2 regions of the Anoxybacillus sp. UARK-01 genome follow, and region 2 is predicted to be linked to the other one. Evidence: riboswitches for the same ligand, from Rfam matches in the RefSeq annotation. Region 2 holds a riboswitch; the other holds the start of a gene.
The links. Region 2 has a riboswitch for FMN ahead of B6A27_RS09440 (ECF transporter S component). Riboswitches for the same ligand answer to the same signal wherever they lie in the genome.
Positions count from the first base shown of each region.

Region 1: linked by a shared signal. The riboswitch ahead of ribD (bifunctional diaminohydroxyphosphoribosylaminopyrimidine deaminase/5-amino-6-(5-phosphoribosylamino)uracil reductase RibD) and the one ahead of B6A27_RS09440 (ECF transporter S component) in region 2 are both predicted to bind FMN.

Region 1 covers NZ_NASY01000047.1:298,932-315,130, reverse strand. The annotation lists gene resB (cytochrome c biogenesis protein ResB) at 1-1,147, opposite strand, end outside; gene resA (thiol-disulfide oxidoreductase ResA) at 1,161-1,682, opposite strand; gene rluB (23S rRNA pseudouridine(2605) synthase RluB) at 1,794-2,531, opposite strand; gene B6A27_RS18700 (hypothetical protein) at 2,658-2,822, shown strand; gene B6A27_RS13725 (spore maturation protein) at 2,845-3,378, opposite strand; gene B6A27_RS13720 (nucleoside recognition domain-containing protein) at 3,378-3,971, opposite strand; gene B6A27_RS13715 (D-alanyl-D-alanine carboxypeptidase family protein) at 3,964-5,112, opposite strand; gene B6A27_RS13710 (superoxide dismutase) at 5,434-6,342, opposite strand; gene B6A27_RS13705 (YpuI family protein) at 6,457-6,948, opposite strand; gene B6A27_RS13700 (hypothetical protein) at 6,968-7,387, opposite strand; gene scpB (SMC-Scp complex subunit ScpB) at 7,737-8,318, opposite strand; gene B6A27_RS13685 (segregation/condensation protein A) at 8,299-9,075, opposite strand; gene B6A27_RS13680 (DUF309 domain-containing protein) at 9,327-9,851, shown strand; gene B6A27_RS13675 (GNAT family N-acetyltransferase) at 9,863-10,210, opposite strand; gene ribH (6,7-dimethyl-8-ribityllumazine synthase) at 10,315-10,779, opposite strand; gene B6A27_RS13665 (bifunctional 3,4-dihydroxy-2-butanone-4-phosphate synthase/GTP cyclohydrolase II) at 10,831-12,024, opposite strand; gene ribE (riboflavin synthase) at 12,044-12,694, opposite strand; gene ribD (bifunctional diaminohydroxyphosphoribosylaminopyrimidine deaminase/5-amino-6-(5-phosphoribosylamino)uracil reductase RibD) at 12,709-13,794, opposite strand; FMN riboswitch at 14,083-14,218, opposite strand; gene B6A27_RS13650 (peptidylprolyl isomerase) at 14,758-15,195, opposite strand; gene B6A27_RS13645 (DUF1002 domain-containing protein) at 15,674-16,199, shown strand, end outside.
Region 2 covers NZ_NASY01000041.1:126,658-142,856, forward strand. The annotation lists gene B6A27_RS09375 (dihydrofolate reductase) at 1-320, shown strand, start outside; gene B6A27_RS09380 (YndM family protein) at 551-997, shown strand; gene ilvA (threonine ammonia-lyase IlvA) at 1,097-2,368, shown strand; gene B6A27_RS09390 (YpmP family protein) at 2,647-2,898, shown strand; gene B6A27_RS09395 (DegV family protein) at 3,017-3,859, shown strand; gene B6A27_RS09400 (SCO family protein) at 3,914-4,492, shown strand; gene B6A27_RS09405 (SGNH/GDSL hydrolase family protein) at 4,558-5,334, shown strand; gene B6A27_RS09410 (YpmS family protein) at 5,331-5,894, shown strand; gene B6A27_RS09415 (RsmF rRNA methyltransferase first C-terminal domain-containing protein) at 6,241-7,575, opposite strand; gene plsY (glycerol-3-phosphate 1-O-acyltransferase PlsY) at 7,739-8,323, opposite strand; gene B6A27_RS09425 (DUF2238 domain-containing protein) at 8,433-9,053, opposite strand; gene B6A27_RS09430 (DUF2339 domain-containing protein) at 9,307-9,537, opposite strand; gene pepT (peptidase T) at 9,690-10,922, opposite strand; FMN riboswitch at 11,240-11,374, shown strand; gene B6A27_RS09440 (ECF transporter S component) at 11,524-12,102, shown strand; gene B6A27_RS09445 (molybdopterin-dependent oxidoreductase) at 12,141-12,752, opposite strand; gene B6A27_RS09450 (GNAT family N-acetyltransferase) at 13,071-13,532, shown strand; gene B6A27_RS09455 (GNAT family N-acetyltransferase) at 13,504-14,004, shown strand; gene B6A27_RS19235 (DUF4306 domain-containing protein) at 14,473-14,619, shown strand; gene B6A27_RS09460 (DUF4306 domain-containing protein) at 14,594-14,938, shown strand; partial or broken gene B6A27_RS09465 (nucleotidyltransferase family protein) at 14,950-15,523, shown strand; gene B6A27_RS09470 (YcxB family protein) at 15,575-16,105, shown strand.

The sequences.
Region 1 (16,199 bases), on a different contig from region 2:
GATAGCCTTTTCCTAAATCATAAGATGGCTTCGGATTATTTAAATCGATTGAAAGATTTCCAAATACGGTTTCCGTTTGTTTGTCAATCAGCTCAAAGGACATTTTGTTCAATTCATTCAGCTTAAAATCTACTTGGTACAATGCGTAATGGTCGTACTTAAGCGGGTCGTTGACACGAATGCGATATTCTTTCACTTTTTTTAACTTCGGTTCTTCACCAGGCACAGTTGGACCTACTCGCTTATATAGCACCGCAGTTGTTTGATAGGTTTTCGCCACCATTCCGCTTCCGACACGATCAATCGCTTCATTAAAAGCCGGATTGTCTTTTCCTTTTTCATATGTTTCAAAAACAAATTTTTCATTTTTTAAAAAATACTGGCCGTTTGTTCCGGGAATTTCTTTCGTTTCTCCTTCGCGAATCCAAAGTACCTTATCCACATACATGCCTGGTACAAAGCGAAGCATGGCGCCAATCAAGAAAATGATAAGTCCGATATGGTTGACATATGGACCCCATCGCGAAAACCGGCCTTTTTCCGCCAAAATATTGCCGTTTTCTTCGCGAACATGATACCGCCGCTTCGCCAAACGCTGCTTGACGGTTTCTAAAAAAGATTCATCTTCCATGCTTGTTGCGCTAAATAAGCGCTGACGGCGCAAAAATGATTCATGGCGTGTCACCCCTTGCTTTTTTAGCGCGCGATAAAGAGGCACAACTCGGTCTAAACTACAGATCACAAGCGATACCCCGATGGATGCAAGCAGCAGAATATACCACCATGAACCATACAAATTATCAAACCCTAGCTCATAGTATAACTTTCCCGCCCAGCCATACTGGTCCTCATAATATTCGGCAGGCGTCACATTAGGCGGCAAATACATTTTTTGTGGAAAAATCGTACCAATCGCCGAAGCAATCAGCGTTATCACAATGAGCCATACTCCGACCTTGACAGACGAAAAGAAATTCCAAATTTTATCAATGATTGTTTTGTTATAGGTTTGGGAACGCCGAGCGCTCCCTTCATAGCGCATATCCAGCAACGGTTTCGCCGTATGCTCCAGCGGCTTTCCGCAAGATTCGCATAACACGGTACCATATGGATTGACGTGGCCACATTCGCATTTTACTTGTTCCATAATCAAAAACTCCCTACGGTTTAATGCTTTCCATGTATTGTTTAATCATTTCTTCTGTCATGGTTCCGGTAATAATTTTCGTAATTTTGCCATCTTTATCGATTAAAAATGTCGTTGGCAACGGGTCAATCTCATAAGCGTTCATGACTTGGTCCTCACGGTCAATGACAACTGGAAATGTCAACTGATACCGGTCTACGAATTTTTGTACGCTTAATTTCGGCTCCCCTACATTCACCGCCAGCACTTCGACTCCTTGCTTTTTAAAGTTTTCATACTGTCGGCTAATGTAAGGCATTTCCTTTTCACACGGCTTACACCATGTGCCCCAAAAATTCAAAAACACGCCTTTTCCGCGATATTCAGACAGACGGTGCGTTTTTCCTTGCAAATCTGTCAATACAAAATCAGGAGCCTCTGCGCCAACCTTGATCTCTGCTTTTTCCATAAAAAAGTTTGAATAGATGGTATACCCAACCGCTCCTAGCAATACAATTAAAATCACGGTTCGTAAAACAAGTCGCTGCTTTTTCATCACACTAACTCTCCCAAATAAAAGATGTGCCACCTATCATTATAGCAATATTCACTATATTCATAATGAAAATTCTATGAATGTTATGTGACAAATGAGAAAAGTTTCCGGTTATTTGTGAATGCCGTTCCCAGATAACGCAAGCGCGCGCAGCTGCTTCACTTCATGCGGGGATAGTTCGCGATAATCGCCAGGATTCAATCCTTTTAAATCGAGAAAGGCATATCTTTCCCGTTTCAATTTCATAACCGGACAGCCGATTGCTTCAAACATGCGGCGCACTTGACGATTGCGTCCTTCATGTATGCGAATCTCAATGACCGCTGTTTTCTTCCGCTTATCCAATGAAAGCATTTTCACTTTTGCCGGTGCGGTCATCCCGTCCTCAAGCAAAATTCCTTTTTCCAGCTGCTTTAACTGGGCCCTCGCCGGAATTCCTTTAATCTTCGCCACATATACCTTCTCGATTTCGTAGCGTGGATGCATAAGAAGATTCGCGAAATCGCCGTCGTTTGTTAATAATAAGATACCGGATGTATCATAATCTAAGCGCCCAATGGGATAAATTCGTTTATCAATATCCTGGAAAAAGTCAGTAACAACCTTTCGGCCTTTATCATCTTGAACGCTTGAAATCACACCGCGCGGCTTATAAAGAAGATAGTATACAGGCTCTTCTCTCTCGACCGGAATCCCTTCCACTTCGATTTTATCTTGAGGACTTACCTTTAAGCCAAGCTCTGTCACCACTTTTCCATTTACTTTTACTTTTCCATGTAAGATAAGCTCCTCAGCTTTTCGGCGTGATGCAATTCCAGCATGTGCAATCACTTTTTGTAACCGTTCCATCATTTTCACCTCTTCAACCATCTTACTCTTTTCGACAAAAAGATACAAGTACGAGATTGTAGACCACGTCTATGACGACTTTGTCTACAACTATTTGGCCTCATTCATTTATGGGATGTTTCATATTTGACTGGCTGGAAAATGCTTGGCAGACAAAAAACACATTCGAATGAAACGATTAATCGGGCCAAGACCATTCATAAGCGAACGGGCAAAAAGAAAGAGTTCGTCAACAGTCTGGCAGGTACACCATCCTATTTTTATCATACCCTTGTTTTTTCAAGCAAATAAAAAAGCAGCCGAGCCGGCCGCTTTATCTTCCAAATACGAGCAATATAATGATAAAGGATACAACAAAACTCAAAATATCAGCTAAAATTCCGACCTTTAGCGCATCCCCCATTTTACGGATGCCGACAGCCCCAAAATAAACGGTCAGAACATATAATGTCGTCTCCGTGCTGCCTTGAATCGTTGAAGCAAGTCTTCCTACAAATGAATCAGGGCCGTATGTTGCAATTAAATCTGTCGTCATCCCTAGCGCCGCTGTTCCTGAAATCGTCCTTACCATGGCTAATGGCACCACTTCTGCAGGAAGACCAATCGCTTCAGCTAATGGCTTTATAAATCTCATCATATAATCTAAAGCGCCGGATGCACGAAAAATAGAGATGGAGACAAGCATACCGACTAGATAAGGAATAATCGAAACAGCAATGGAAATTCCCTCTTTGCCCCCTTCAACAAATGACTCATAGGTAGGTATTTTTTTCCATGTGCCATATAATAAAATAAAACCAATGGTGAGCGGAATCAGCCACAGCGAAATGATTTGAACAATCTCCATCATCGCTTTCCACCTCTTGTTCGTCTCCAATAATAATAGCGATCAATGAAAATCGCACCTATCGTTGAAATCGCTGAGGCAACAAGAGTCGTTCCAATAATTTCCCCCGGCGCTGATGATTCATAGGTCATGCGGATCGAAATCACTGTGGCTGGAATCAATGTAATTCCCGACGTATTCATCGCTAAAAATGTCACCATTGAACGGCTGGCTGTGTCGCGATTCCCATTGAGCTTCTTTAATTCCTCCATCGCCTTAATTCCCATCGGCGTTGCTGCATTTCCAAGGCCAAACATATTAGCGATCATATTCGAAACAATATATCCCATTGCCGGATGATCCGCCGGCACTTCTGGAAATAAGCGGCGGACGAGCGGCTTGCATAGATGTGCCAGCTTCGTAAGCAAACCTGCATGCTCAGCAATTCTCATCAAGCCAAGCCAAAACACTAAGATACTTATCATTCCGATGCTGATGGTAACCGCTTCTTTCGCTCCTTTGAATACCGCTTCATTCACTTCATTCATGGTTCCGTTAAACATCGCAAAAACAATTCCGACGAGTGCCAGCATAGCCCAAATAAGATTAACCATTGCCGCCCACACCTAAAAAGAAAACTTGCTTCCAAACTAGTTCAGCAGCGTCCTTTGACGTTTGACGCAAAGAAGGCTTATATAAAAGCGGCACTTCATCTACTGCCTCTCCATTCAAGTACAGAGTGGCCTTACCGACAATTTTGGGAACGAGTTCTTGATCCTTTTTCCATTGCTTTTTTGGACGAATGAGTTGAACATGGAGACGCAGCTTTTTCATTTCTTTGTCAGTAACCGGATATCGCAAATCGCGAGTGGCCTGAATATGATAGCGATAAAAGCGATCGTCCACTTTCCGACCCATTTTTTTGCTGTTTATTTTTGCCACCACATAATGATCAAAGCCATATTCGTACATAGAAATATGATCATTCCAATCGTCAGGGGCATTCAGTGTCACGGCAATTAAATTCAATCCTTCTTTAGAAGCAGTCGTGACAAGCGTTCGCTTCGCCTTCTTCGTATATCCTGTTTTTCCGCCCGTGCAGTATTCATAAAGGTTCGTTAGTAGTTTATTTTTATTGCGCCAGATACGGTCCCATTTTTCATCAGGGTTTGGCGCGCGATATGTTTTCGTCCCGGAAATCTTGCGAAACTCTTTATTTTGCATAGCATAGCGCATTAATAATGCCATGTCATAAGCGGTTGAGTAATGATCCTCCGAGTCATCAAGACCGTGCGGATTGGCAAAATGCGTATTTTTCATTCCTATTTCCAGCGCCTTTTGGTTCATTAAAAAAACAAACCCCTCCACACTTCCGCCCACATGCTCAGCGATAGCGACAGCGGCATCATTACCAGAACGGAGCATCAAACCATAGACAAGATCGCGCAGCTTGATTTTTTCCCCTTCTTTCAAATAAACGGATGACCCCTCTGTTCGCACTGCACGAGAGCTCACCGTAACAGTATCATTCATTTTTCCTGACTCTATCGCAATAATCGCTGTCATAATTTTGGTAATGCTAGCGATACGCCGTTTCGTAAAAGCATCCTTTTCAAATAAAATGCGCCCAGAGGATTGCTCCATTAAAATCGCACTTTGCGCACTAACTCCTTGTGCCTCCGCTCGCATCGGAATACATGAAAAAATGACCGCAAGCGCTATGATGAACATCATCCATCGTTTCTTTTGCTCCATGTAATCCCCATCCCTTTTGCCGTTTTGTACAAGTGTATGCATCAGCTGAGCGGATATGCTTGGAAATGTCCAAGTCTCCGCAAAGATCACACATCATTGGCAAGGTGGGAAAACGGTCTAGAATCTTTGTCTGAAGATCCGACAGCCCAATCGAATGACAATCATGAGATGTTTGTCGCCGTTCTTTTTACAGACACCATTCGTTCCATCTTTATAATAAAAAAGACGTCCCTTTCTTTTGGGACATCCTTCTCTTCGTATAGAATGAACCTCCCCCATCTTCCCTTCGTGTAGAGGTGGGAGGCTTCTCGATGGATGGTGTTAAAATGGCTTCCAACGTAGACGGCTCGCTTGGGCAAATCGCTCCTCGACATCGCGCCAGTTCACAATCTTCCAAAAGCTTTCAATATAGGCAGAACGGTCATTTTTATATTGCAGATAATAGGCGTGTTCCCAAACATCAAGCACAAGCAAAGGAATCGTATCCCATTGCGTCATGAATTGGTGCTTTTCTGTGTGTAAAATTTCTAAACGTCCAGGACGCGGCGCCCAAACAAGAATAGCCCATCCCACACCTTCGACACTTTTGGCTGCTTCAGTAAAATGTCGCTTAAAGCGCTCCACACTTCCAAAATCCTCTTTTATTTGCTCAAGCAGCCTACCGTGTGGATTTCCGCCGCCATTAGGCGTCAAATTGTTCCAAAAAATCGTATGCAAATAATGTCCAGATCCATGAAATGCAGCCTCGCGCTCCCAATGCTTCAGCAAACCATATTGATTAGTTTCCCGCGCTTTTTGCATCATTTTTTCCGCTTGATTTAATCCGTCGACATAGCTTTGATGATGTTTTGTATGATGCAGGCGCATAATTTCTTCGGAAATATGGGGTTCAAGTGCATCATAGCGATAAGGAAGCGGCGGCAATTGATGCCTACCGATTGGGACACGCGCTTCTCTCTGTTCCTTCATCTCGTTTTCTCTATCGGCTACCGAATCCAGCTGTTGTTCTTGAATCAACCGCACGGTTTTTTCATAAAGCTGAGTAGCCATTCCTTGCAGCTCATACACTTCCACGTCTGTCCATTCCTCTTGCTCCTCCAAACGACTCCATAGTCTATTAAAATCGTAGTGAATATCGGGATCATCATGCCCCCTCCACCATGCTTCCAATTGCTTCGCCCATTCAGCCATCTGATCGATATATTCCCGAAGTTGAGCTTGTTTTTCCATGGCAACCTCCTCTTTTTTATTCGCCATTATCCTATGACGAATGAAAAAAATGGTTCATCTCTCCCACAAAAAAACATCCGCTTTCCTTATTTTAGAAAGCGGATGATGTTCTCGCTATTTCGATTGAATCATTTTGGTTCGATAATCGGTTTCGTAAAATTCCAGCTCTTCGCGGATCGTTTGAAACGGGCCTTCAAGCGAAGCAATCAGCGCCTGAAAAGAAGGAGGAGGAACCTCCCGAAATTTAATCGAATTTCGTCCGGTATAAGCAGAGCGGCTATCTTCATACCACACATCGTTTTTCGGCGCAAAAAACTCAGTAATGCATGAATGATAAATGCGATACAGAATTTTTTCAGCTGCCGCTTTGCGAAATGGCTCATCATTCAACACCACTCGGCACGCTTCCAGCCCTTCCTCGCAATAAACAACGAGACGGCGCAAATTGGAAAGCAGCAGCTCATTATATGTTCGCTTTCCATCCTCCTGCTCCTTTAATAACCCCGTCAGCGTTGTTTCATTTAGATAGTGTGAAATGGTTTGAACCGTTTGTTCCAGAAACGCCTCGACCTGCTTGGTCTGGCTCATGACAATGGAATTTCCCATATAAATAAAGACCCCCATTTTATGATGGTTGTTTTATAAACAAAAGCGGTGATGCAAGCTCATACTCCCCTTTTGTTTCCAAGCTGGCAAAAAGTTCAGGAAGCTTCTCATATTCCATTTGCGCAAAATAGCGACGAAACTCCGTTTCATCATTGATATAAACCCGCTTTCGATGACGAAAGTCCGGATTTTGCAGCAAACATACAAGCGCCACAATATCTTTAAAATAAACCTCACGCTCATGGACGGCAAAAATAGGGTTTTGTTCATATGGAGTCAATGATGAAAACCATTCATCAAAATAGCGCACATATAAAACATGCAACGTCCGCTCCACCCCATCTTCTACAAATGTCACCTCAGAGCGATTGAAAAAATCCTCCGATGTATTCGGTTGCGCTTTTTCTAATTCATACCCTTTGCAGCGGCGAATTCGCATGATCCATGCCTCCTTTATTTACAAATGCAGCTTTGCAGAACCGAAGGAAGGACTTTTGACACCGACAGCCATGGCAGCCCGTGAAGCCATTTGCGTCGACCACCAGCCGTCGAAATACACCATCATCCTCTTGTTTATCCAAATGTTACATCATGCAAATAGAGAAGATTGGATTCAAACTGTTGGCAAACGCGTTGATCCTATGTCACGAGCCTCATTCACCGGCGCTCTTTTTTAGGTAAATATTTACAAATAGGTCTGATAAGAAAAAAATCGACATGACTGGATGTTTCATTAACTGCGTCTATTATCTTGTTTTTATAAGTTTATCTTATCATAATTATTTTGATTATTTAAAAGTTTCTTCAAATTTTTCGAAGAATAAATCAGCCTCTCTCTCCGTTTCTTCCTCTTCATTCAATTCTGGAAGCGGCGGCAGCTCTTCAATCGTCTTTAATCCAAAATAATCAAGAAATTCCTTTGTTGTTCCATATAAAATCGGTCGTCCTGTTCCTTCCGCCCTTCCTATTTCTTTCACAAGCGCTTTCGCGATCAGCGTTTGCAGCGGTTTATCGCTTTTAACGCCGCGAATTTCTTCGATTTCTGCTCGCGTAATCGGCTGACGATAGGCGATAATCGCAAGAGTCTCAAGCGCTGCCTGTGATAAAGAGGAAGAGCCAGGCGCTTCGACAAGCTTTTTTAAATATGGAGCATGCTCTTTCTTCGTAGCAAGCTGATATACACCCGCAAGCTCAATTAATTGGATGCCGCGATCCGCTTTGCTGTAGTCGGCCTTCAGTTCATCAAGTACGCTGATCGCTTGTTCCTCTGAAATTTCAAGGACGATCGCGATTTGTTTCAACGATAGTCCCCCATCTCCAGCAGCAAATAACAATCCCTCGATAATGGCTTTATAGCCGTTCATTTCCATGATGTTCCATCCTTTCATTGCTCGCAATGAAAATGTCAGCAAAATTCCGTTCCTGTTCAATAATGATTAAATCTTTCTTCATAAGCTCTAAAATCGCTAAAAAGGTGACAACAATATGCTCACGGTCATAATACGGAAATAAATCAAAAAAGCTTTTCCGCGTCTTTGTTTTCTGCAATTCCTCCAAAATTTCCTCCATTCGCCGTTCAATGGGAATTTCCTGACGCGCCACTTTTGTATGGAGCGGCTTCTGCAACTTTTTCCGGCGTAAAAGCTTTGATAGAGCACCAAGCATGTCATAGACGGTAACATCAAGAGGCCGTTTTTCTATTTCCAGCTCTGATGCATAAGCACTCATATCACTTGGCGGTTTTGTAAATAAAAGAGAGCGATCTTCCTCTCTCTTTTTCAGCTCATGAGCCGCTTCTTTATATTTTTTGTATTCCAATAGACGGTGCATAAGCTCTTCGCGCGGATCTTCGGCTAAGTCGCTGATTTCTTCATCAAGTAGTTCCTCTTCATGTTTAGGAAGCAGCATTTTGCTTTTAATGGCCAGCAGCGTCGCTGCCATCACTAAATATTCACTTGCAATATCAAGCTGCAGCTCCTGCATAGCATGAATATATTCCATATATTGATCTGTGATTTCCGAAACCGGAATATTATAAATATCAATTTCATATCGGTTAATTAAATGCAACAACAGGTCAAGCGGACCTTCAAACGCATCAATTTTTACATTGTACTGCACATTCATCCCACCATTTATAATGACACTACCGTTAAGTATAGATGATAATTGCATGTTGTCCAAGCAAATTTTTCCCGATCCTATGATACAATATGATTAGAAGCAAGAAAGCAAGCTGGTGGCTCAATTCATCTAAGCGGCGCCGACTGCGAGAGCGAATAAAGCCCACCGTTGCCGTTTCGCTCATCCCTCTCTCTGTTTTTATTGGAGAAAGATATCATACCAAAAAACCATTTGGATTCGTCATAGAAAAGAAGGTGGCTATCTTGTACCCGGATGCATATATCGATTATTTGTTTCACTTTCATACAGACCGTGACTATTTTGAATGTCATGAAATATTAGAAGAGCATTGGAAGCAGGATCACAAAAGACCCGTGTGGGTAGGGCTGATTCAAATAGCTGTAGCGCTTTATCATCATCGCCGCAATAACGTCCAAGGAGCAAAACGCATGATGAAAAAGGCAGCTTTGCTTCTTCATCGAGAAAAAGAAGCGGTGGAACAGCTTGGCATCCATTATGAACAGCTGGAGCAGCTTCTACAATGGTACATTCAACGGGTCGAACAAGGGGAACCATATCAAAGCATCAACTTGCCGATCGCTGATGAAGCACTGCTCGCCAAATGCTTGGAATATTGCCAAAAAAGAGGAGGAGCCTGGGGCAAAGAAAGCGATCTTCGCAATGAATTTTTGCTCCATAAGCATGCTTTGCGCGACCGCTCTGATGTGATCGCTGCCCGCATGCAAAGCAAGCAAAAAAAGAGACGGCCTAAACACTAGGCCGCCTCTTCCTACAGCTCACACTTGTCTAAAAATGCAGCTGTATACTCATTCGCCCTTAACTCGCGATCCGGATATAATTCTTTTAATGCCTTTACCATTTGCTTTCCGATCCCTTGATGACGATGCGAAGGGTTCACGCTAATATGCTGAATTTCCGCTACATGCTCACCCGATAATAAAATACCAATACTCCCAAGAATGTCTTCTTCCTTTTTCCATAAAAACAGCTGCCAGTCGTCGCTCGTCTCATATTGCTTAATTGTTTGCTGCAACTTTTTCAAGTCTTTTTCTGTCGGCATAAACGACAGAAGCCCCATCGCAATTTTTTCATAGTTTTTTCGATAACGAATTAACATAAAAAACCCCTCATTACTGGCGATACTTTTCTGCGGCAGAAAAGCGCAAAAGCCGTTTTCTCATTACGTATTATAAACGCTATTTGCTCTCTTGTGAACTCTTTCTATGAAAAAGAGCGAAGCAGGTTCGCCATTTCAATCGCGCCTACAGCAGCTTCCCAGCCTTTATTGCCCGCTTTTGTTCCCGCTCTCTCAATCGCTTGCTCGATCGTATCGGTCGTTAATACGCCAAAAATGACAGGTGTCCCGGTTGTTAAGGATGCGTGCGAAATTCCTTTAGCTACCTCATTGCATACGTAATCATAGTGGCTTGTTGCACCGCGAATCACCGTTCCAAGCGCAATGACTGCATCATACTGCTTAGATTCCGCCATTTTTTTCGCCACAAGCGGAATTTCAAAGGCTCCTGGCACCCAAGCAACGGCAACCTCATTTTCGTCGACACCATGCCGTTTAAGGCCATCTAGCGCCCCTGAAAGCAATTTGCTTGTGATAAATTCATTAAAACGAGAAACCACAATTCCGATCTTTAATCCTGTCCCAACTAAATTTCCTTCCATTACTTTCATCCAAATCTCCTCCTATTTTTTTCAATCATAATCAAAATGATGCTTAGTCCGTCAAAAATGAAGCATGTGCCCTAGCTTCTCATATTTCGTCTTTAAATATTTCTCATTTTCCTTTTTCGTTGGCAATTGCAATGGCACGCGCTCAACCACTTCTAAATCATATCCTTTCAATCCGGCGATTTTGCGCGGGTTGTTCGTAAGTAATCGCATTTTCGTTACGCCTAAATCTTTTAAAATTTGAGCGCCAATTCCGTAATCGCGCAAATCAGCTGGAAAGCCTAGCTTTTCATTCGCTTCAACCGTATCGTATCCTTGTTCCTGAAGCTTATAGGCGCGAAGTTTGTTCAATAAGCCGATTCCGCGTCCTTCTTGACGCATATACAATAAAACGCCTCTTCCTGCCTCTTCAATTTGCCGCAAAGCTGCATGAAGCTGTGGACCGCAATCGCAACGATATGAGCCGAATACATCTCCGGTTAAACATTCGGAATGAACGCGGACAAGTATTGGTTCATCGGGAATCACTTCCCCTTTGACAAGCGCGATATGCTCTTTTCCATCAACTGAGTTTGTGTAGCCGATCGCTTTAAACTCGCCAAATTCCGTCGGCAAGGTAATTTCTACTTCTCTTTTTACTAACTTCTCTTTTTTGTTGCGGTATTGAATTAAATCTTTAATCGTAATCATTTTCAAATCAAATTCATCGGCTATTTTTCGCAAATCCGGTACGCGGGCCATTTCCCCGTCTTCCTTAATGATTTCACAAATGACACCGGCTGGCTTTGCGCCGCATAGACGAGCCAAATCAACTGCTGCTTCCGTATGTCCGGCGCGCCGCAAAACGCCTCCCTTTTTCGCCACAAGCGGAAAAATGTGGCCCGGTCGCTTAAAGTCGCTTGCTTTCGCATGTGGATTCAAAAGCTCCCGGATCGTTGTGGAACGCTCATATGCGCTAATTCCTGTTGTCGTTGATTTATGGTCGATGCTTACAGTAAAAGCCGTTCCGTGCGCATCTGTATTATGGTTGACCATCGGCACTAAATCCAACTTATCTGCCAGCCCTTCTGTGATTGGTACGCAGACAAGCCCACGTCCATATTTAATCATAAAGTTAATGACTTCAGGTGTCGCTTTTTCGGCTAATGCAACAAAATCCCCCTCATTTTCTCGATCCTCATCATCACAAACAATGATGACATTTCCTTGCATGAGCTCATAAATGGCTTCTTCGATCGTATCGAACATGTCGTCCCCACCTTTCCGTTCATTTATATCCATGCTCTTCTAAAAATTCAAGGGTAATCGCGCCCTGTTCCTTCGCTGCTTTGTTTCCTTCTACAAATTGCTTTACATATTTGCCAATGAGATCGCACTCAATATTGACGATATCGCCAACTTGCTTATCGCCCAATATCGTTTCGGCACGCGTATGCGGAATCAGCGAAATCGTAAATGTATCATCGGTCAATCCAAAAATCGTTAAGCTCGTCCCGTCAACAGCGACGGAACCTTTCAAAATCATATAGCTTCGCAGTTCTCTTGGAATTTTAATTTCATAATACACAGCGTTGGCAACCGGTTTCTTGTTGATAATCTCGCCCACTCCATCAACATGCCCGGATACAAAATGGCCGCCAAACCGTCCGCCTGCTCCCATCGCCCGCTCTAGATTGACTTTTGACCCTTTTGACAACATGCGCAATGAGGTGGCTCGAATGGTTTCTGGCATCACATCAACTGTAAAGGAACGAGCGGTAAATGATGTTACTGTTAAGCATACCCCATTAACCGCAATACTATCGCCCAATCGGACATCTTCAAGCACCTTTTCCGCGCGAATCGTAACCGTAATCGCTTCTCCTGAGTGATTCATTTGTTCAATCGTACCCATTTCTTCAATGATTCCGGTAAACATGATGTTCCACCTCTTTATTTTGGTATGGCAATAACCTTGATATCCGGTCCAACCATTTCAACGCGCTTAATCGCTAATTCAGCCGCTTCTGCCATGCGCAAAATCCCTGTGCCGCCAACCGGAGTAGGCGCTTCATGGCCGCCAATCAACTTCGGCGCAAAATAGGCAACAATTTCTTGAAAGGCTCGGCTGCGCACAAAGCTGTCGTGAATGCGTGACCCTCCTTCCACAAAGAGAGAAGTAATTTTGTGCTCCCCTAGCATGCTCAACATCTCCCAAATGTCGATATGCGGCTGGTTCATTTGCATGACTCGCACATGCGATCTTTGGTATAAGGCCATGCGTTCGCTGGATACTTGACTGCCGACAACCATCCATGTTTCCGCTTCATCATTAGATATCACGTTTGCATGAAGCGGTGTGCGCAAGTCTGTATCGAGAATAATCCGAATCGGACTTTTCCCGCCTTCAGGTAATCTCGTCGTTAAATGAGGGTTATCAGCCATGATCGTATTAACCCCCACTAAAATCGCATCATTTGCGGCTCGATAGCGGTGCACATCCTCTCTCGCAGCTTCTGAAGTAATCCATTTGCTATCACCTGTTTTCGTCGCGATTTTTCCATCTAAGCTGCTTGCGTATTTTAATGTAACAAATGGAGTTTTTGTCGTGATATAGTGAAAAAAGACACGGTTTAATTCATCGGCCTCTTCTTTCAACGTACCGAGCACAACCTCAATTCCTGCCTGTTTTAGCCTTTCCATCCCCTTCCCAGCTACAAGCGGATTTGGATCCGTCGTAGCGATGACAACGCGCGCTACTTTTGCTTCCACTAGCAAATCTGCGCATGGAGGCGTTTTTCCAAAATGGCTGCAAGGTTCAAGCGTAACATAAACTGTCGCACCAGCGGCTTTTTCTCCCGCCATGCGAATGGCATGAACCTCAGCATGCGGCTCTCCAGCTTTTAAGTGGGCGCCCAGACCGACGATTTCTCCATTTTTCACCACGACTGCCCCTACCGCTGGATTCGGAGAGGTTTGTCCGCTTCCTATTTTAGCCATTTCAAGCGCCAAACGCATATACCGTTCATCGCTCTGCATGTTCCATCCCTCCTTTTTCACCATAAAGAAAGCCCTAGGAATCGCATCTCCCAGGGCAGAAATATGTAAGAACCACAAACTGACATGTTTGTTTTGCATGCCAAAAAAGCTGCACATTTCATGAACAACACCGTTCTAAAACAAAACCGGACATCAAACACGAATGTTTGTTCCGTTTTTTCAGTAAACACCTCCACTATGGGGAGCGCTACATCTACCATCCACATTGACAGTGCAAGGAAAAACGGTTTTGGTGCTGCTCCGCTTACGGCAATGTGCTGCCTTTATGTGATCCTTCTCCCATCCAGACTATACTGTCGGCTCCGGAATCGCACCGGATCGTGCCTATTTCGGCTCGCGGGCTTAGAAACGCATCGGTTTCAATACCGCCGGTCGGGAATTACACCCTGCCCCGAAGGATACAAAACGATTATGTAATTTTTTATCATTATATCACAATCCAATCGTTTGTCTATGCTCACGCACTCACTTCGCTATGAATAACCAATAAATAAGCCCCCAAATCAAGCTGACACCGAGCAGAGCAAAGAACAGGATCCAATTTTTCTTCATCGTTTCCTCATCCTTTCAAAAAAGCTCAACACCGTTCATCCTGTTAAGCTTCTATAAAAATTGCGCGTTCCCAGCAGCCTATTTCCCTGTCGTTCTAAACAAAGCGGAAACACTTCACGCTCAAAAACCACTTTCCTTCCATATAAAGTTGTATTGGTGGTATCCAATACAATCGGGTTGGTTGCTCTTTTGCTGTATAAATATGAACAAACCGCAATTTGTACAAACCTACGATCCAAAAAGGGCAAGTCTATGACTTGCCTTGTTCACGCCAAAACGTGAACAAGCGTCGGCCATCGAAATCATGCCATCACTTGTTCACGCTAAGACAAATATTGAGGTATCCCTATCCTTATCGTGATGCCCAACTAATACTACGAGTAAAAACTTTTACTCTTCCCACACCTTAACTTCTTTCATTACATCGCCATTTTTCATCGCTTTGACCGCGTCCATTCCTGACGTCACTTGACCAAAAACGGTATGTACTCCATCTAAATGCGGCTGCGGCTCATGAACAATGAAAAATTGGCAGCTTCCTGTATCACGGCCGCGATGCGCCATCGAAATCGCTCCTTCTTTATGCTGATGAGGATTGTTGTCCGTTTCACACGGAATCGTATAGCCCGCATCGCCGGTTCCATTTCCGCGCGGACAACCGCCTTGGCTGACAAAGCCAGGGATGACGCGATGGAACGTTAAGCCATTATAAAACCCTTCATTTGCTAACTTTTCAAAGTTTGCCACTGTTTTTGGGGCTTCATTTGGAAATAATTCAAACTCAATTTTTGCACCGTTTTCCAGTAAAATATGACCCTTTTTTGCCATTTTCTCATTCTCCTTTCTTTCATACTCCCTTATCATACCATTGTTTGTTACACAAAAAAAGCAAGTCATTTTATCGGGCGTGTTGAGGATTCAATAAAAACCAACGGATCGTACTAGATTCCTCGCTTTTCTGCTGAAGCCGGCAAACCGATTTGCTTGCCGACTAGGGCATGCCCTTCTTGAACAAGGAGCGCTTTGTAAGCAAATGATGTTGTTCACTGACATTCCCTGTTCGAGAAAGAAGCAGAAAAACGAGTGTTAAGCCCGATCATTTTGCTTTCAAGTAAAATAATGGATAATTAACATTAGTGCTCTTTTATATAAAACACAACTAAAAGACAAAATGAACGAGCGCTATATTCATCCCGCTGCTCATAGAGCAAGTGGCATTTATACGCATCATTTCGCTTCTATCTTATTCCATTTGCATGTAGAATAGGAATGGTGGAAATAAAGAAAGAATAAGGAGGTTGCAAGAATGAAACGGACCTTGATAGGCTGTCTCATGGCGTCTTTGCTCCTTGCGTATCCGATAGCGGCAGCGGCGGATGCAGCAGAAGGCGATGTTATTATTACACTTGGAGAAAACTTAACCGACTCACAAAAGCAGCAAGTATTAAATGAAATGAACGCTCCGGAAAATGCTCAAACCATTACCGTGTCAAACACAGAAGAGCATAAATATCTGGATGGCCTAATTCCAAAAGCGCAAATTGGCACAAAAGCCATTTCATCATCTATGATTACAATTGGAGCGAATGGTTCCGGCCTTGATGTAGAAACGCATAATATTACTTGGGTCACAAAGGAAATGTATACAAACGCGCTCATCACGGCAGGTGTCAAGGATGCTAAAATTTATATTACAGCTCCTTTCCCTGTTTCAGGTACCGCAGCGCTAACCGGTTTAATGAAAGCGTACGAGCTTTCATCCGATAAAGTGATTCCTGACGATGTAAAAAAAGTGGCAAATGAAGAAATGGTAAAAACCGCCCAGCTGGGCA
Region 2 (16,199 bases):
TTCGTCCCGAAGGCTGCACGGTTATTCATTCTGTAGCGGATATTCAAAAAATCGCAGCAGAGCGCGAGAATGAAGAGATTTTTATTATCGGAGGAGCTGAGTTATTCCGAGCGACGCTGCCGTTGGCTGATCGCCTTTATATCACAAAGATTGCTGGGCATTTTGCTGGGGATACCTTCTTCCCTTCGTTTGATGAGGGGGAATGGTGCCTGGTGTCAAGCCAGCAAGGCCAAAAGGACGAAAAAAACCGGTATGACTTTGCGTTTCTCGTCTATGAACGCAAACGGCCGCACTCCGAACACGGCCGGTCTTTGACATGAAAAAATGCGCGTTCCGATTCTCCGTAAACCGTGTTTTTCAGTTTTCGTTTCTCTTTTGTCCCGCACCACAAGAAAGGGTGAAAACACATATTGGATGGATATAGGACTTACCGCGTCCGTTTACGTGCTTCGCAATAAGCGAAGCACGTTTTTCTTTTGACCGATTTTGAATAGAGAGGGTGTAGAAAAGGAACGATAACAATAACCAAACGAGAATGGAGGGAGAAGTTATGAAGCATATCATTTCATTCGTGATCAAATTTGTTTTATGGAGTACGGTGTTGCTTTCGTTTTTAACCATTTTTAATACGCCGATTTCACTTATTTTTTTTATTTCATTGGCGGCAACAGTGATTTCATATGTACTTGGCGATTTATTGATTTTACCGCGAATGGGAAATTTCGTGGCAACGCTTGCTGATCTTGTTTTGTCATTCGGGCTGATTTGGTTTTTTTGTTATTGGTTAATCGAACGAACGGCCAATATGGCTTATGTTGCTTTTTTCGCAACGTTGGCGATTGGAGCTGCAGAAGCATTTTTTCATCTGTTTCTTGAAAACCATCTTTTCACTGACCGCACCATGCGGCAAACAAGAAATTGGTTCGATGAAGGAAGATGGGCGACCGAATTCGCAGAGGAGTATGAAGAACCGAAACAAAACGACGATTCTCAGTAAATGCCCTGTTTTTATAAATTTTTTGAAAATTCCCTTTCCTTTTTTAAAATTTGTGATATAATTTTCAAATTAAAAAAGTGATGGAAAGGACAAGGGAATATGGAACAGCAATTGAAACGAAAACGAGGAGCCGTGTATGTGGAAGATGTTTTAATCGCGCATCATACGCTAAAAGATGTCGTATACCACACCCCGCTACAAAGAAATGCATTGCTATCGGAGCGCTATAGCTGTCAAGTTTATTTAAAGCGTGAGGATTTGCAGGTTGTGCGCTCGTTTAAAATTCGCGGCGCTTATAACTGCATGAAGCATCTGACAGACGAAGAACGAAAACGGGGAATTGTTTGTGCTAGCGCAGGTAATCACGCTCAAGGAGTGGCCTATTCATGTCGCGCGTTAGGTGTGCATGGAAAAATTTATATGCCTGCGACAACACCACGCCAAAAGGTTTCACAAGTTCAATTATTCGGAAAAGATATGGTAGAGATTGTTTTAGTTGGCGACACATTTGACGATTCCTTTAACGAGGCTGTTCAATGCGCCGAGCGAGAAGAGAGAACGTTTATTCACCCTTTTGATGACGAGTATGTGATGGCTGGACAAGGAACGATCGGAGTGGAGATTCTTAATGACTGTGAGGAACCGATTGATTTTGTGTTTGCCAGCATTGGTGGCGGCGGATTGATGGCAGGTCTCGGTACATATATCAAAAGCATCTCGCCTGCCACAAAACTGATTGGCGTCGAACCAGCCGGAGCTCCATCCATGAAAGCGGCACTTGAGAAAGGGGAAGTTGTGACTTTAGAGGAAATTGATAAATTTGTGGATGGAGCAGCAGTCAAAACAGTAGGAGAAAAAACGTTTGCGTTATGCAGAGAAATGATTGACGACATCGTCGTTGTGCCAGAAGGGAAAGTGTGTACGACCATTTTAGAACTTTATAACGAAAATGCCATCGTGGTTGAACCAGCTGGAGCCTTGCCAATCGCCGCTTTGGATTTGTATCAAGAGCAGATTCGCGGAAAAACCGTTGTTTGTGTCATTAGCGGAGGAAACAATGATATTGATCGGATGCAGGAGATCAAAGAACGTTCCATGATTTATGAAGGCTTGCAGCATTATTTTATCGTTAATTTCCCACAGCGTGCCGGAGCATTGCGCGAATTTTTAGATGAAGTGCTAGGACCGACGGACGATATTACGCGGTTTGAATACACAAAGAAAAATAATAAAGAGAACGGACCTGCATTAGTGGGGATCGAACTGAAGCGGCGGGAGGATTATGCTCCGCTCATTGAGAGAATGAAAAAGAAGGGATTTCCTTATCAGGAAGTCAATAAAGATCCGAACTTATTTCATTTACTTATTTAATATATCCATTGAGAAGTCTCCCACCGCTTAACAGAGTGTAGAGGAGAGAGGGGTGTTTGGAAGCGGTCGGTATTCGGTCCGCCGACAATCGAAATCAGATGATCGCCTGCTCATTGAAGGCTAAATGTGGATACAGGTCGATATCGTTATGCGGAGCACAATGAGTCATTCGTTATTTTTCGCTAAAAAAATTATAAATCTTTCGCGCAATCTGACATACTTTTACACCGATTTCGTGTATAATAATAATAAATCGGTCAAAAAAGAGGATTGATATTTTGCTACTCAAAAGCCTGGAGTTCAAGAATGCTTATGGACAGAAGGTAAAAATTATTGAGATTCCAGTATTGGAGGAAGATAACACCTATCGCTTTATTGTTCAATCACGTTTAGAGACGCTGATAGCAAAGGTCTATTGGTCTCGGGAAGCCCGTTGTGTTTATTCGTTTAGGGATCATTTAAAAAGAGTGTTGAAATGGCCTGTCTATGAACAAATTTTCAAGACAGATATTTTAAAAAATAATGCATAAGCATCATATGAAAAAGTTGCTTTGCCAAAGCAAAGCAACTTTTTTTGCATTTATTATAGGCATTTCACTCGTTTCATTGTATAATGTTCAATGAGCCTTAACTCCAGGAAGTGAAATAATGAGCAAAATCAAAATTGTAACGGATTCGACAGTAGATGTTCCTACTGAAACATTAAATAGGTATGGAATTGAAGTGATTCCGCTCACTTTTACAATGGACAACAAAGTCTATACAGATCGTTTGGATATCACATCAGAAGAATTTATGAAAAAAATGGCCCAAGCAAACGAGCTGCCGAAAAGTTCTCAACCTTCAATAGGAAGCTTTCTGGAGCTATATAACCGTTTGGGAGAAGATGGATGTGAAATCCTTTCGATTCATATGGCTGGCGCGCTAAGTGGGACGGTGCAATCGGCAAGACAGGCAGCGGCCATGTCACAGGCAAATGTGACAGTTGTTGATTCGCAATTTATCTCGCTTGCCCTAGGATTCCAGGTCATAGAAGCAGCAAAGCAAGCGGCAGAAGGGAAGAGCTGCGCTGATATTATTCAGCATCTTGAAAAAGTCCGTTGCGGCACGCATCTCTACATAGCTGTTGACACGTTGGACCATTTAGTGAAGGGGGGCCGAATTGGACGCGGCAAAGCGTTGCTCGGCTCATTGCTGAACATCAAGCCGATTGCGGCGCTGATGGATGGCATCTATACGCCTGTGATGAAAGCGCGGAGCTATTCACAGATCGTCAGCTATTTCACACAACGGCTGGTCGAGGATGCGACCGGCAAAACGATTCGTGCGATCGGCATTGCCCATGCTGATGCGTTGACGTTGGCGAATCGCTTAAGGCAATCTATTGTTGAGGCAACTGGCTATGAGCAGATTGACATAGTATATACGACGCCGATTGTTTCGATTCATACAGGTGCAGGTGCGATTGGTTTTATGTACTACGTTGAATAAATCATGAAACATTTGGTAAAATGAAAGAGGAAATGAAAACGGGTGGATTTAGCGATGAGAAAAACAAGTGCCATTGTGCTTATAAGCATACTTTTGTTATTCACAGCTGCATGCAGTAAAAAGATCCCTGATGCCCAAAACTGGCCGGTTGCGTCTTTTACCTTTACGGATCAGAATAATCAACCGTTTGGCTTAAAAGACCTAAAAGGGAAAGTATGGGTAGCTGATTTTATGTTTACTCGCTGTGCGGATGTATGTCCGCCAATGACGGCCAATATGGCGAAGCTGCAGCGAATGGCCAAAGAAGAGGGATTAGAGGTTGAATTTGTTTCTTTTAGTGTGGATCCGGAAAACGATCATCCGGAGCAATTAAAAGCATATATTGAGAAATTTGATGCTGACACTCGTCATTGGCATTTGCTGACGGGATACACTCAGCAAGAAATTGAAGCTTTCGCCCAAAAGAATTTTAAAACGATTGTACAAAAGCCAGCAAACCAAAGCCAGGTCATCCACGGAACCAGTTTCTATTTAGTCGATCAAAAAGGAAAAGTGGTTCAGTATTATAATGGAATGAACAACGTTCCATACAAGAAAATTCTAGAGCATATTAAAATTTTGCAATCATCATAAAGAGGCAAAAATGTGGTGGCATTTTTGCCTCTTCGTGTTTTCCTTTTTCTAGGAAGGTGAAAGAAATGAAAAAATGGGGACTTCTGTTTTTGTCACTGCTTCTAAGTGGGGGATGCTCAGCCACGGAAGCGATGAAAATGGAAAATATTCCATTGCGGCAAATCGGTCTTCCGAGTCGTTTAATAATCGACCAGGATTTTATCCCTCGGGATTGGAATGTGGTGGCTTTTGGCGACTCATTAACGGAAGGAGTAGGAGATCGAGACCATCAGGGCGGCTATGTTTTTGATCTCAAAGAAAAATTATTGCATAATAAGGGAGTTCGCTCTGTTACGGTCACGAATTTAGGAAAAAGAGGCTTACGTCTTTCACAATTGCAGGATGTCATTCAGTCTCACGAACAAGAGATAAGGGAAGCCGATATGGTGTTGATCACGATCGGTGGTAACGATATTATGAAAGTTGTCCGTTCTCATTTGTTTGATTTAACCTATGATTTATTTGAGAAAAATCAGAAAAGCTTTGCTGCCAAATTAGACCGGCTCATGCAATCGCTGCGCGCGCTGAATCCACATGCTACGATTGTTCTTGTTGGGGTGTATAATCCATTCTCAAGCCCGCTTCAAGACGTTCCTGAAATCGATGAGGTGATCGATATGTGGAACCGCGGAAGCCAAGCGGTTTTAAGCAAATATGATCGAACGATTTTTGTCGATGTGAAGGATTTATTCGATAACCGTGATGATTTGCTTTACGATGATCAATTTCATCCGAATGAATTAGGATATGAAAAAATTGCTGAACGTGTCTATGAACATTTGTTAGGGAGTATGGAACAATGAAATGGAAAGTCGCTTTTTTTGGATTATTAGCAATCAATATGGTCATTGTGGTAAGTTTACTGTGTCTTATTCTTCAGCCGTCTTCAACAAAGCTTCCGACCCCAAAAGCTGTAAAGGGAGCAACATTTCTCGTTCATTCATCAAAAGAAGATGTCAATATTTTGCTGAATGACTATCTGAAAGAAAAAACAAAAAATAGTTCGCTTTCGTATCGGGTTTGGATTGATGATCGTGTGTATGTGGCGAGTCAAGTCCCGCTTTTTAGCAGAAATGTGGACTTAACGGTTTCGTTTGTGCCTAAAATCGTGAAAGGCGGCAATTTAGAACTAAGAGATCCGGATTTATCGTTAGGAGAATGGCAGCTTCCGGTGAACTATACGCTGTCATATTTGCAAAAGCATGCGAAACTGCCTGATGAAGTCATGATTGAGCCCGATGCTCACCGAATTTATATTGATTTAGCCAATATCCAGTTAAAAAATGGATATCGCATTACGGCAAAAGAATTTGATCTAGAGCATGACAAAATTGTGTTTGCGTTAACCGTTCCAGTAAAATAACAAAAGGAGACGAGCGGTTAACCAATATGTTTATGTTGCGTGATTTGCTTCGCTTGTCTGTCGATGAACATCTTGGTTTCATTCTCGTCTTGGTTTGGCGGCATTTTGGTTTCATGGACGTTTTCAAAAACGTTTGGGACGGGAAATTGCAAGTGGGTCACTTCATTTGCTTGCTCATCAAAAATCGTCCTTTCTGAAAATGTTGTTGAGCAAAGAAAGGACGATTTTTTTTGCGCATTTTTTTACAAAATCCACCGAGAAGTTTCCCATCTTTTAACGGAGTGGAGGCGGGAGAGGTTCAGATGAATCAAAAAGGGGGCTTCCGAAAGCTAACTAGCTACAGCCCCTAAATTCTTAGCCCCTTTGGATAAAAATTTTTCAGCGTTCCTTTTACTTCCTTTCCCCAGCCGAGCGGGTAGCCGTCAATCATGACCATAGTCCAGCCGCGGTCTCCGCCTGTTTCAAGCGTTTCGCCGCGCAAATATTTCATGATCGGCTCTTGGTCGCTGCTGTTTAAATCGAGCGAATGAGCGACCACTTCTTTTTTTAAGGCTAAGGCGAGCGCATGATTCGGCTCAAAGCGATGTTTCTTTAACTCTCCTAAATGCAAGCCCGCTCGCACCACTTTTAATCCCTCAAAATTCGGGCAATCCTTTGGCAGCGCAAATAGCTGTTGTTGAAATGCATAAATGGTGTGGGTGATTTCGGTTTTTAACACCTCTTTTGCAAATGCTTGATAGTCACGCTGCGCCGATTTGGAAAGGTTGGAAGCAACGGTTTTTCCATTCCATTGGTTGGATCTTCCTGTCTTTTGCAGCTTAGCAACAAAATGTCCTTCTCCTTTTAAATAATGTGGCCAAAGCCGTGCTGTTTTCGCCATTTCTTTCATATGAGTATTTGTCCATTCCGGTCTTCCTGGCTGAATGCCCGCTGTTTTATCAATCGGCAATAAAATCAGATCCTCATATTCTGCAAGAAGCGCTTCGATCGTTTGCTCGTTTTCTTCTGGAGAAAACGTGCATGTCGAATAAACAAGAATGCCTCCTTCTTTTAACATGCGATAGGCACAGGACAAAATGTGGCGCTGCTTGCTGGCGCATTGCGCTACATGCGCTTCGCTCCAATAACGGATGGCCTCCTCATCCTTCCGAAACATTCCTTCACCTGAACAAGGCGCATCAACTAAAATTTTATCAAAATATCCTGTGAAGCGCTCTGCCAGCTTTTCTGGCGTTTCGTTTGTGACAAGCGCATTGGTGATGCCCAATCGCTCAATATTCTCTGATAGTGCTTTGACGCGTTTTGGATGAATCTCATTCGCAAGCAAAAAGCCGGTATTGTTCATCATAGCTGCCAGTTGTGTCGTCTTCCCTCCGGGAGCTGCACAAAGATCAAGCACTCTTTCTCCTGGTTCAGGACGCAATGCTTCAGCGACAAACATGGCGCTTGGTTCTTGAATATAATAAAGGCCGGCCGCATGATACGGGTGTTTTCCCGGCTGTTCCGCAGCATCATAGTAAAAGCCGGTCGAACAAAATGGAACAGGTGATAAGGAAAACGGCATCAGTTCTAAAAAGGTGCTTCGCTCTATTTTAAGGGGATTCAAACGAAGCCCGTTCGTTTTGTTTTCTTCATATGTATGAAAGAAGGGAAGCGCTTCTTCCTGTAAGAGTCGATTCATTTTTTCGCGAAATGGCTCCGGTAATTTCAACAAATAAAACTCCTTTCATTGATCTTGTGCGTCTATTGTTTGAAAAAGAACGAATGTGATCATCCCGATCATCCGATCGTCGCAGGATCCGCAAAAGAGGCTGCCCGAGTGAATGGGACAGCCCTGTGAGCATTTATAGCCATTTGATTTTTGGTTCCGTTTTATTTATAATTCGCTTAATGTTGGCGCGATGGCGATAAAAAACAAAGAGAGCGAGCAAAGTAACGCCGATCCTCAGCGGAATGTCATTAGTAAAGAAAATCGTATAAATAATCGCGTAAACTCCCGCCAGCATCGAGGAGAGAGAGACATATTTTGAAAGATATAGTACAAGAAAAAAGACCACTAACAGTGTGAAAAATAAAAATGGCGAATAAAACAGTAAGACTCCCCCCGAAGTAGCAACGGCTTTTCCGCCACGGAATCCGGCGAAAATCGGGTATGTATGTCCAAGCACTGCCAGCGCTCCGGCAATGAGCGGATGAATGTCTACATGAAACAGCACCGGTAAGCTAGCGGCGAGCGTTCCTTTTAAAATATCGCTGATCGTTACAATCAATCCTGCTTTGACACCGAGTACCCGAAACGTATTTGTGCCGCCCAAGTTTCCGCTCCCATGCTCGCGAATATCAATGCCAAACCCGACTTTTCCGACAATGAGCGCGGAGGGAATGGAACCAAGAAGGTAAGCGGCGATTAAAATCAATAGCTTTGTCACCAATCTTCATACACCCTTTACTTGTTCAAATTCATGCATGATTTTATTTTACCATGCATTAAAAAAAACGCCAGATAAGAATTTGGGATTTGTATGAAGCGGGAATGGGCTAAAGGGGTTTTTTTAAAAACCGGTTATGGATTTTTGAAAGAGCCAACCAAGCTAATATGGAGCCGATGAGACAAAACAGCATATCCCATTGTGTATCCCATATGTCACCTTGGGTGCCCAGAAAATCTTGCACTTGCTTTACCTGTTTGGCCAATTGCCCGATTATCCATTCAATGATTTCATACAATGCGGCAATCGCCAGCATCATGCTCATCACAATCAAAAATAGCCATCCGCCTCGTGTCAGCGAGGTTTTCCGTAGTAAAATTTCTCTGAGCACGATGGCAAATAACCCCTTTAAAAAATGACCGAAACGATCATAATGATTGCGTTCTAAATCGAACGTGTCTTTCACCCAATTAAACAAGGGAACGTTGGAATAAACATAATGCCCCCCGATAAACATGCTGATGGCTAAAAGTGAAATAATAGCATATGAAAGGGTGGTCAAGCGAAAGCGGCGATAGAGGAGGATCACAATAAGCAACCCTGCAATAGCAGGACTGACTTCCAGCAGCCATGTTAAATAGCTTGCAGGCTTGACCGCTGACCATATCAATGCGGCAGTCACCAAGAATAGCAAAACGAGATGTTCTTTTAGATGTTGGGATGTAGCCATATCATGCCCTCCTTGCCATCGTATCGTTGCGGCCTGCTCCATCTAATTTGAAAATGGAACAAAGCGATTCAAAAAAGGAGCGTATTGGATTTTTTCGATCATATGAACGCGGCCAAACAACACGGTGATTCTACAGACCAATGAATGATAGGAGTCAGGCGGCACAACCGCCCTAAATCTAAACGTTAAAAGATTGCGTTAATAGTATGAGAAAAAAGAAAGCCGCTTATGCAGCAAGAAGCGGCTTGTTTGTTTATCGTTTTTGCTGTCTATAAAACAGGCGTGAAATGATGATGCCAATGCTGCCAAGTCCGATGAACAGGATAGAGCGCATCAATAAAGAAACAATCGGCAGATCGATAAATACCAATTTCAGCAATGTTAAAAAAATCAATCCGATTCCTAATAAACGCATCGCTTTTTTGTCGCGAATCGTTCCAAAAACGACACGTCCAGCGGCGAAAGCAGCCCAGCTGAATGACAACAATATTGATTCTTTAAGTAATATAGCTGCGCAGTCTGAGCGAAAAGAGCGACATGCTGTCCCAATCTAAGGCATATATATGGAACGCATAGAAAAAACAAAAGGACATGCCCGGCGGCCAATGCCCTTTTGTTTTCTTTTTATGTAAGATGTTAGGCTTTTTGTTCAAACAGTTTCGCAATTTCGATAATGACTTGCGTTGCTTTGACCATATTATCGACAGAAATATACTCATAACGGCCATGGAAGTTTTCTCCGCCTGTAAAAATGTTTGGCGTAGGCAAGCCCATGTAAGAGAGCTGAGAACCGTCAGTGCCGCCGCGGATCGGCGAAACTTTTGGCTCAATGCCGAGGTTTTCCATCGCTTCATATGCAATGTCGACAATTTCTTTCACTGGTTCAATTTTTTCTCTCATATTGTAATACTGATCGTTTATTTCCCATTCGACACGCTCTTTACCATATTTTTCTTGAAACTGTGCAGCCAGTTCCGTTATTTTTGTTTTTCGTGCTTCGAATGCGTTTCGGTCGAAATCGCGGATAATATAGGAAAGAGTGGTTTTTTCGACATCTCCCTGAAAGGATAACAGATGATAAAATCCTTCATAGCCTTCAGTGTGCTCCGGCGCTTCATGAGCTGGCAGCTGGCTATGGAATTCCATGGCCAGTTTGATGGAGTTGACCATTTTGCCTTTAGCCGTACCAGGATGCACGTTTTTTCCTTTAAAGATAATTTTCGCTTGTGCGGCATTAAAGCTTTCATATTCTAGTTCGCCAAGCGGTCCTCCGTCCACTGTATAAGCGTATTTCGCCCGAAAAGCGTCCACATCGAATTTATGCGGACCTCTGCCGATTTCCTCATCCGGTGTAAAAGCGACGCGAATTTCGCCGTGCTTCACTTCTGGATGCTGAATAAGATACGCCATCGCTGTCATAATTTCAGCAATGCCCGCTTTATTGTCGGCTCCTAGCAAGGTCGTTCCATCGGTTGTGATCAAGGCATGTCCTTTGTAGCCAGCGAGTTCAGGAAAATCGGCGGGCGAAAGAACAATAGAAAGCTCGTGATTTAAGATGATATCGCCTCCGTCATAGCTTTCAATCAGTTGCGGATGAACATTTTCCCCCGTAAACTCGGTCGCCGTATCTAAATGTGCCAAAAATCCGATCGTCGGCACTTCTTTCTCTGTATTGGCCGGCAGTGTGGCCATCACATAGCCATTTTGATCAACCGTCACCTCTGTCATGCCGATCGCTTTTAACTCTTCTGCCAGCATATTGGCTAGTTCGAGCTGACCTGGAGTTGAAGGGCACGTGTCGCTGTTTGGATCAGATTGGGTATTCACCTTCACATATCTAGTCAAGCGCTCAATGATTTCTTGTTTCATATCGTCCATCTCCTTATGATTTGCTATCTTTTTCCGATGTTATTTTATCATAAAACGCTTATTTCAAGAAAAAATGGAATCCTGATTTAGACCATTGATCATCGGATACAAGCTTTCTGATGCGAATGAGTGACAAGAGCTCTGAACAGGGGGTGTTTCTGCAGCCGAGTAGATGAATTTACGAATGAATGATGTTATCTCGGCGGTTGATCGTGGAAAATGTATAAAAGCCTGAACGTTAAGAAGCGAAGCTTTATGCATAGACAATATTCAGCAAAACATGTATAGTATAAATGGAATAAATAAAATTTAGATTGATTCATCTTCGGGGCAGGGCGAAATTCCCGACCGGCGGTGATGAAGCGAATAAGCTTCTAAGCCCGCGAGCCGCAAGGCAGGATCCGGTGCAATTCCGGAGCCGACAGTTATAGTCTGGATGGGAGAAGATGAAGGTTTGCCGGCGTTCGGCGGTTGCGCTTGAACGTCTCTTTGCGCATGCCTGCTATTCTCCCTTAAGCGTTTAGGCTTAAGGGGTTTTTTATGGTCAGTCGGCAGCCTTCTTCTTGTGAGGATGAGTCACGAGAAGGAGAGGAGAATCACCATGAAAAACATGAACGTATCCGCTTTTGCGGCGATTGGATTGTTTAGCGCCATCGCTTATCTATTGATGCTGCTCAATTTCCCGCTTCCGTCATTTCCTCCTTTTTTGCTTGTTGATTTTAGCGATGTTCCAGCATTAGTCGCTGCTCTAATGTATGGACCGATTGCTGGGATGCTCGTCGAATTATTTAAAAATGTGCTCAACTATTTCCTTGTCGGCAGCGCGACTGGCGTTCCAGTCGGTCATTTTGCGAATTTTATGGCTGGAATAACGTTTATTTTACCGACCTATTATATTTATCGTAAAGCAGCATCAAAACAGGGAATGGTCATCGGTTTGGTGGCTGGCACCATCGTGATGGCAACGGCGATGAGCGTATTGAACTATTATATCTTTCTGCCGGCCTATACCATTTTTCTCGGTTCGCCGGCAATGAGCGCCCCGGAAGCGAAAGCGCTCATTGTTTCCGCGATTTTTCCATTTAATGCCTTAAAAGGCGTGTTTATAACCGTTGTCTTTATGCTTCTTTTTCTCCGGCTTCGTCCATGGCTGCATAAACGAGCGGCAAGCCGCATCTGAGCCGCAAAAAGGCTGCGTTTACGAACGTAGCCTTTTTGTTAAAGCTTCGACAGCGTTGAATCGGAAAACCGCTCCTCTTGAAATGGGTTCGCTGTCATTGAATAACCTCTCACTTCCCAATAGCCAGGCTCATCTGTTTTCATAAAACGGATGCCGGTCGCCCATTTCGCCCCTTTCCATAAATAAAAAGAAGCAGGGGGAATGAACCTCAGCGGATAGCCGTGCTTTGGCGAGATCTCTTGCCAATCGTGATGAGGGTCCTTCCATCGGTACACAAAAAGCGCGTCATCTCCCATGAGAGCATGAAGAGGCAAATTGGCTGAATAGCCGAAGGGATCGCCGTTTAAATATCCATAAACTTTGACATAAGCGACGTCTGGATTCAGCTCGACGAAACGCAAAAATTCGCGAAAAGCAATGCCCTCAAATGTCGTGTCAAACTTGGACCATGTTGTGACGCAATGCATATCAATGGTTGAGATCGTTTTTGGCAATTCCATAACTTGCTGATAAGAAAGAGAAACCTCTTCTTTCACCTCGCCGAATAATGTGAATTTCCATGTAGCCTCATGAAACTCGTATACATCGCCTTCGTGAAGAATCGGCCATTTCTCCGTTGCAAATTGCCCTGGAGGCAGTTGTTTTGTCAATGTTCTGCACCCTTTCTTCCAACATGATATGATTTACCATCATACGGAGATTTGTGAGAAAATGCAATACAAACCGGAAGGAAATTGGCAAATGATGTAGAATATTCTGGAAAGCAGAAGGCGATGAAAAAGGAGGGTTCCTATGAATGGAGATTTGACGCCGCATATCTAGTGCTCGCTCCTTTCGTTTGCTTCTACGCTTATGGTTTCGGGAATATTAGTGCTTCTCATTGTTAGTATATGGATGCAAAACCGGACATTGAAAGGCATGAAAAGAAAGTTAGAGAGCTTCAAGTAAGGACAAGGAGTAAGAGAATAATGGAACATGTTCAGATTGTGCGTGATATCGCAAATGCGAATTGGACAAAGATGAGAGAAATCTATGAATCTGTTGGCTGGGTTAAGCATACAGGGCCAATCATTCAACGAGTTTTTCAAGCGAGTCATATAGTAGCGCTTGCTTTTTGCTCCGGCCGTCTGGTTGGATTTGGCCGCGCTCTGTCAGACGGCGTATTCAATGCGGCGATTTATGATGTCGTCGTTCACCGCGATTATCAAGGTAAAGGTATTGGAAAAGCGATCATGAAAGATCTGCTCGAACAGCTTGACGCCATTTCATGCATTCATCTTATTTCGACGATAGGAAACGAACCGTTTTATATTCAATCAGGATTTCGTAAAGCAAAGACGGCGTTCGCTCGTTATCGCAGCGCGAATTTGGCACAGATCTATTTAGAAGGAGGGGATGGGAGTGAACATTCGGCAGGCAAAGGTGGATGATGCCGAACGATTAACAGCGTTGATTTTGCAAGTAGAGCGCGAATCAGCCTATTTGTTGTTTGAAGCGGGGGAACGGCCGCTTACGGTTAAAGAGCAGCGCCGCCAGCTTGAGGCGATCGAGCATGAAGAAAATGCCGCGATTTTTTTGGTGGAGACAGAAGAAGGGGAGCTCATCGGTTATTTAGTGGCAAGAGGCGGACGTGCTAAGCGCAATCGTCATACTGTATATATCGTTGTCGGTTTGCATGCTTCCTATCGGGGAAAAGGAATTGGCACGATGCTATTTACAGAATTGGAGCGCTGGACGAGGACAAAAGGGATCCATCGTTTGGAGCTGACAGTTGTGACAGACAATGTCCCCGCGATTTCTCTCTATAAAAAAATGGGATTTGTTCAGGAGGGAATCAAACGCCATTCGCTGAAAATCGACGGGCAATATGTCGATGAATATTATATGGAGAAGCTTCTGTAGGTGAACACTCCCTTTTCACGTAACCAAAACGCAAGCAGGGATTCAGAAAACGGAGAGGGCTTATCTTGATTTTGATGATGTCATTTTAACGCTCCGTTACTACCGCATACATAAACAAGACAGAGCAGCTAGCGATCAATAAGTACTTGGTGAGTTAAGGGGCATTGGGGAGGCTAATTTTCTTTTTTTACTGTAGCACTAATCGAGATTCTATTACGTTTTTTATTCTTGGAAAATTTGAGTAGCATCGGACATAGCGTGTTAGGCGAAACGTTGGATCTTATGTGAATCGTAATGATTTCTTATGGAGATTCGAATGGAACGTTTGCGATTGTGACATAGGAGCTTGTTTATGAGGTGGTATGAATCGAAATATCTTGTTTATTTTCCCGTATATATGCTTAAATGGTAATGGATGCAATAGCGACCTATTTCCATTTACAAGGGGGGAACAAGGCAGTGAGCTGGATGATTCAGTATATTCTCGCCTTTTTTGTGTTTGTTTTTTCCACTCTTGCTTCTTGGTACGAAGGAAGCGAAATAAGGTCTAACCCATGGGAGTGGAAGTATTCTGCTTTTTTTTTCACAGATGCTCCATGGTTCCATCACCAATAGCAGCGATATTTCACAGCTCGATCATTTTATTTATGCTGCTAAATTCAAGCCTGCTTTTCCTTTGCTTATGGCATTGAGCATTATTTATATAGTGATGCTAACAGGGTATTGGCTATGCCGGAGAAGCAACAAAAGATTTCGCTTGTTTTATGCCGGCAGTCTGCTATTTTGGATACTGGGGGCGATCGTAGCCGATTCCCCGACGATCGGTGGGCATTATTTTACAATGCTTTTTATGACTGCGGGTGCCGGAAGTGCAGCAATGGCTCTTTTGTCTGTGCTTCGGGCAAAGTGTTGGCGAGGTGAGGAGCTAAAATAATGGATACCGTGATGAAAAACGAACGTGATATCATCCAAAGGATTCAGAAGGACGAGTGGATGATGGAAACATTGCAAGCCGTACAGTCGCTGAATTTGCCCGATTGGTGGGTGTGTGCCGGATTTGTCCGTGCGAAAATTTGGGATGTGCTGCATGGATTTCAAGAAAGAACGCCGCTTCCAGATATCGATGTCATTTATTTTGACCGCAAGCATACGGAGAAAGCGGCAGAAAAGAAGCTGGAACAGAAGCTGTACCATCTCCTCCCCGATCGTCCATGGTCGGTGAAAAATCAGGCGCGAATGCATGCAATAAATGGCGGATCTCCTTATTTATCTTCCGTCGATGCCATGTCCAAATTTCCGGAAACTGCCACTGCTCTAGGGGTAAGGCTTGATGAAAAAGGCGTTGTTGTCTTGGCGGCACCTTGGGGAGTCGAAGATGTTTGTCAGCTTCTTGTCAAGCCAACTCCATATTTTTGTGAAACGAAAAAAACGGGCTCAAATGTATGAAGAACGAGTGCGGAGGAAGAAGTGGACAAGCATTTGGCACAAGCTAACAATCGTGACGCTAAAAAATGCTTAAAAACGCGAGACAATGATTTTTCTATTGCAGCATAGGGAAGGAGACAAAATCATGGAAATTCGTTATCGGTTAACGGAAGAAGATTATGTGCAGTTTAATTTGTTTCATATCAAGCATTCGAAAGCAGCCCGGAGAACGTTGGCGATTCAGCGAGTTATCCCTCCCGTTCTTTTTCTTTTGGTTGCCTGGGTATTTGCTGAAATCGGCCATGCTTCCTTTTTAGGATTGCTGATTACATTTTCGATTGTGGCGGTTTTATGGGTGATTTTTTATCCGAGTTACTTTGATCGAGCCATTATTCGCAGCGCAAAGAGAATGATGAAAGATGGAAATAATGAAGGGTTATTAGGAGAGCATCATCTTGTGATGACAGAAGAAGGAATCGTTGACTCGACTTCTTACGGAGAAACAAAAGTAAGCTGGGGAGGCATAAAGGCTTTCAAGGAAGACCGGCACAGCTTTTATCTCTATAATAGTGCTGTCAGCGCTTATATTATTCCAAAGCGAGAGCTGAAAAACATAGAGGAGATTCGATCATATCTTCACACAAAGCTTAAGCATATTGAATCAGAAAATAAGTGATCAATGACCGGTGGGCATATCCCAGCGGCAAGCGAATGGCTTGCCGACTATTCAACGATTTTATATCAGTGACTCCATCATTTCCATAACCTTA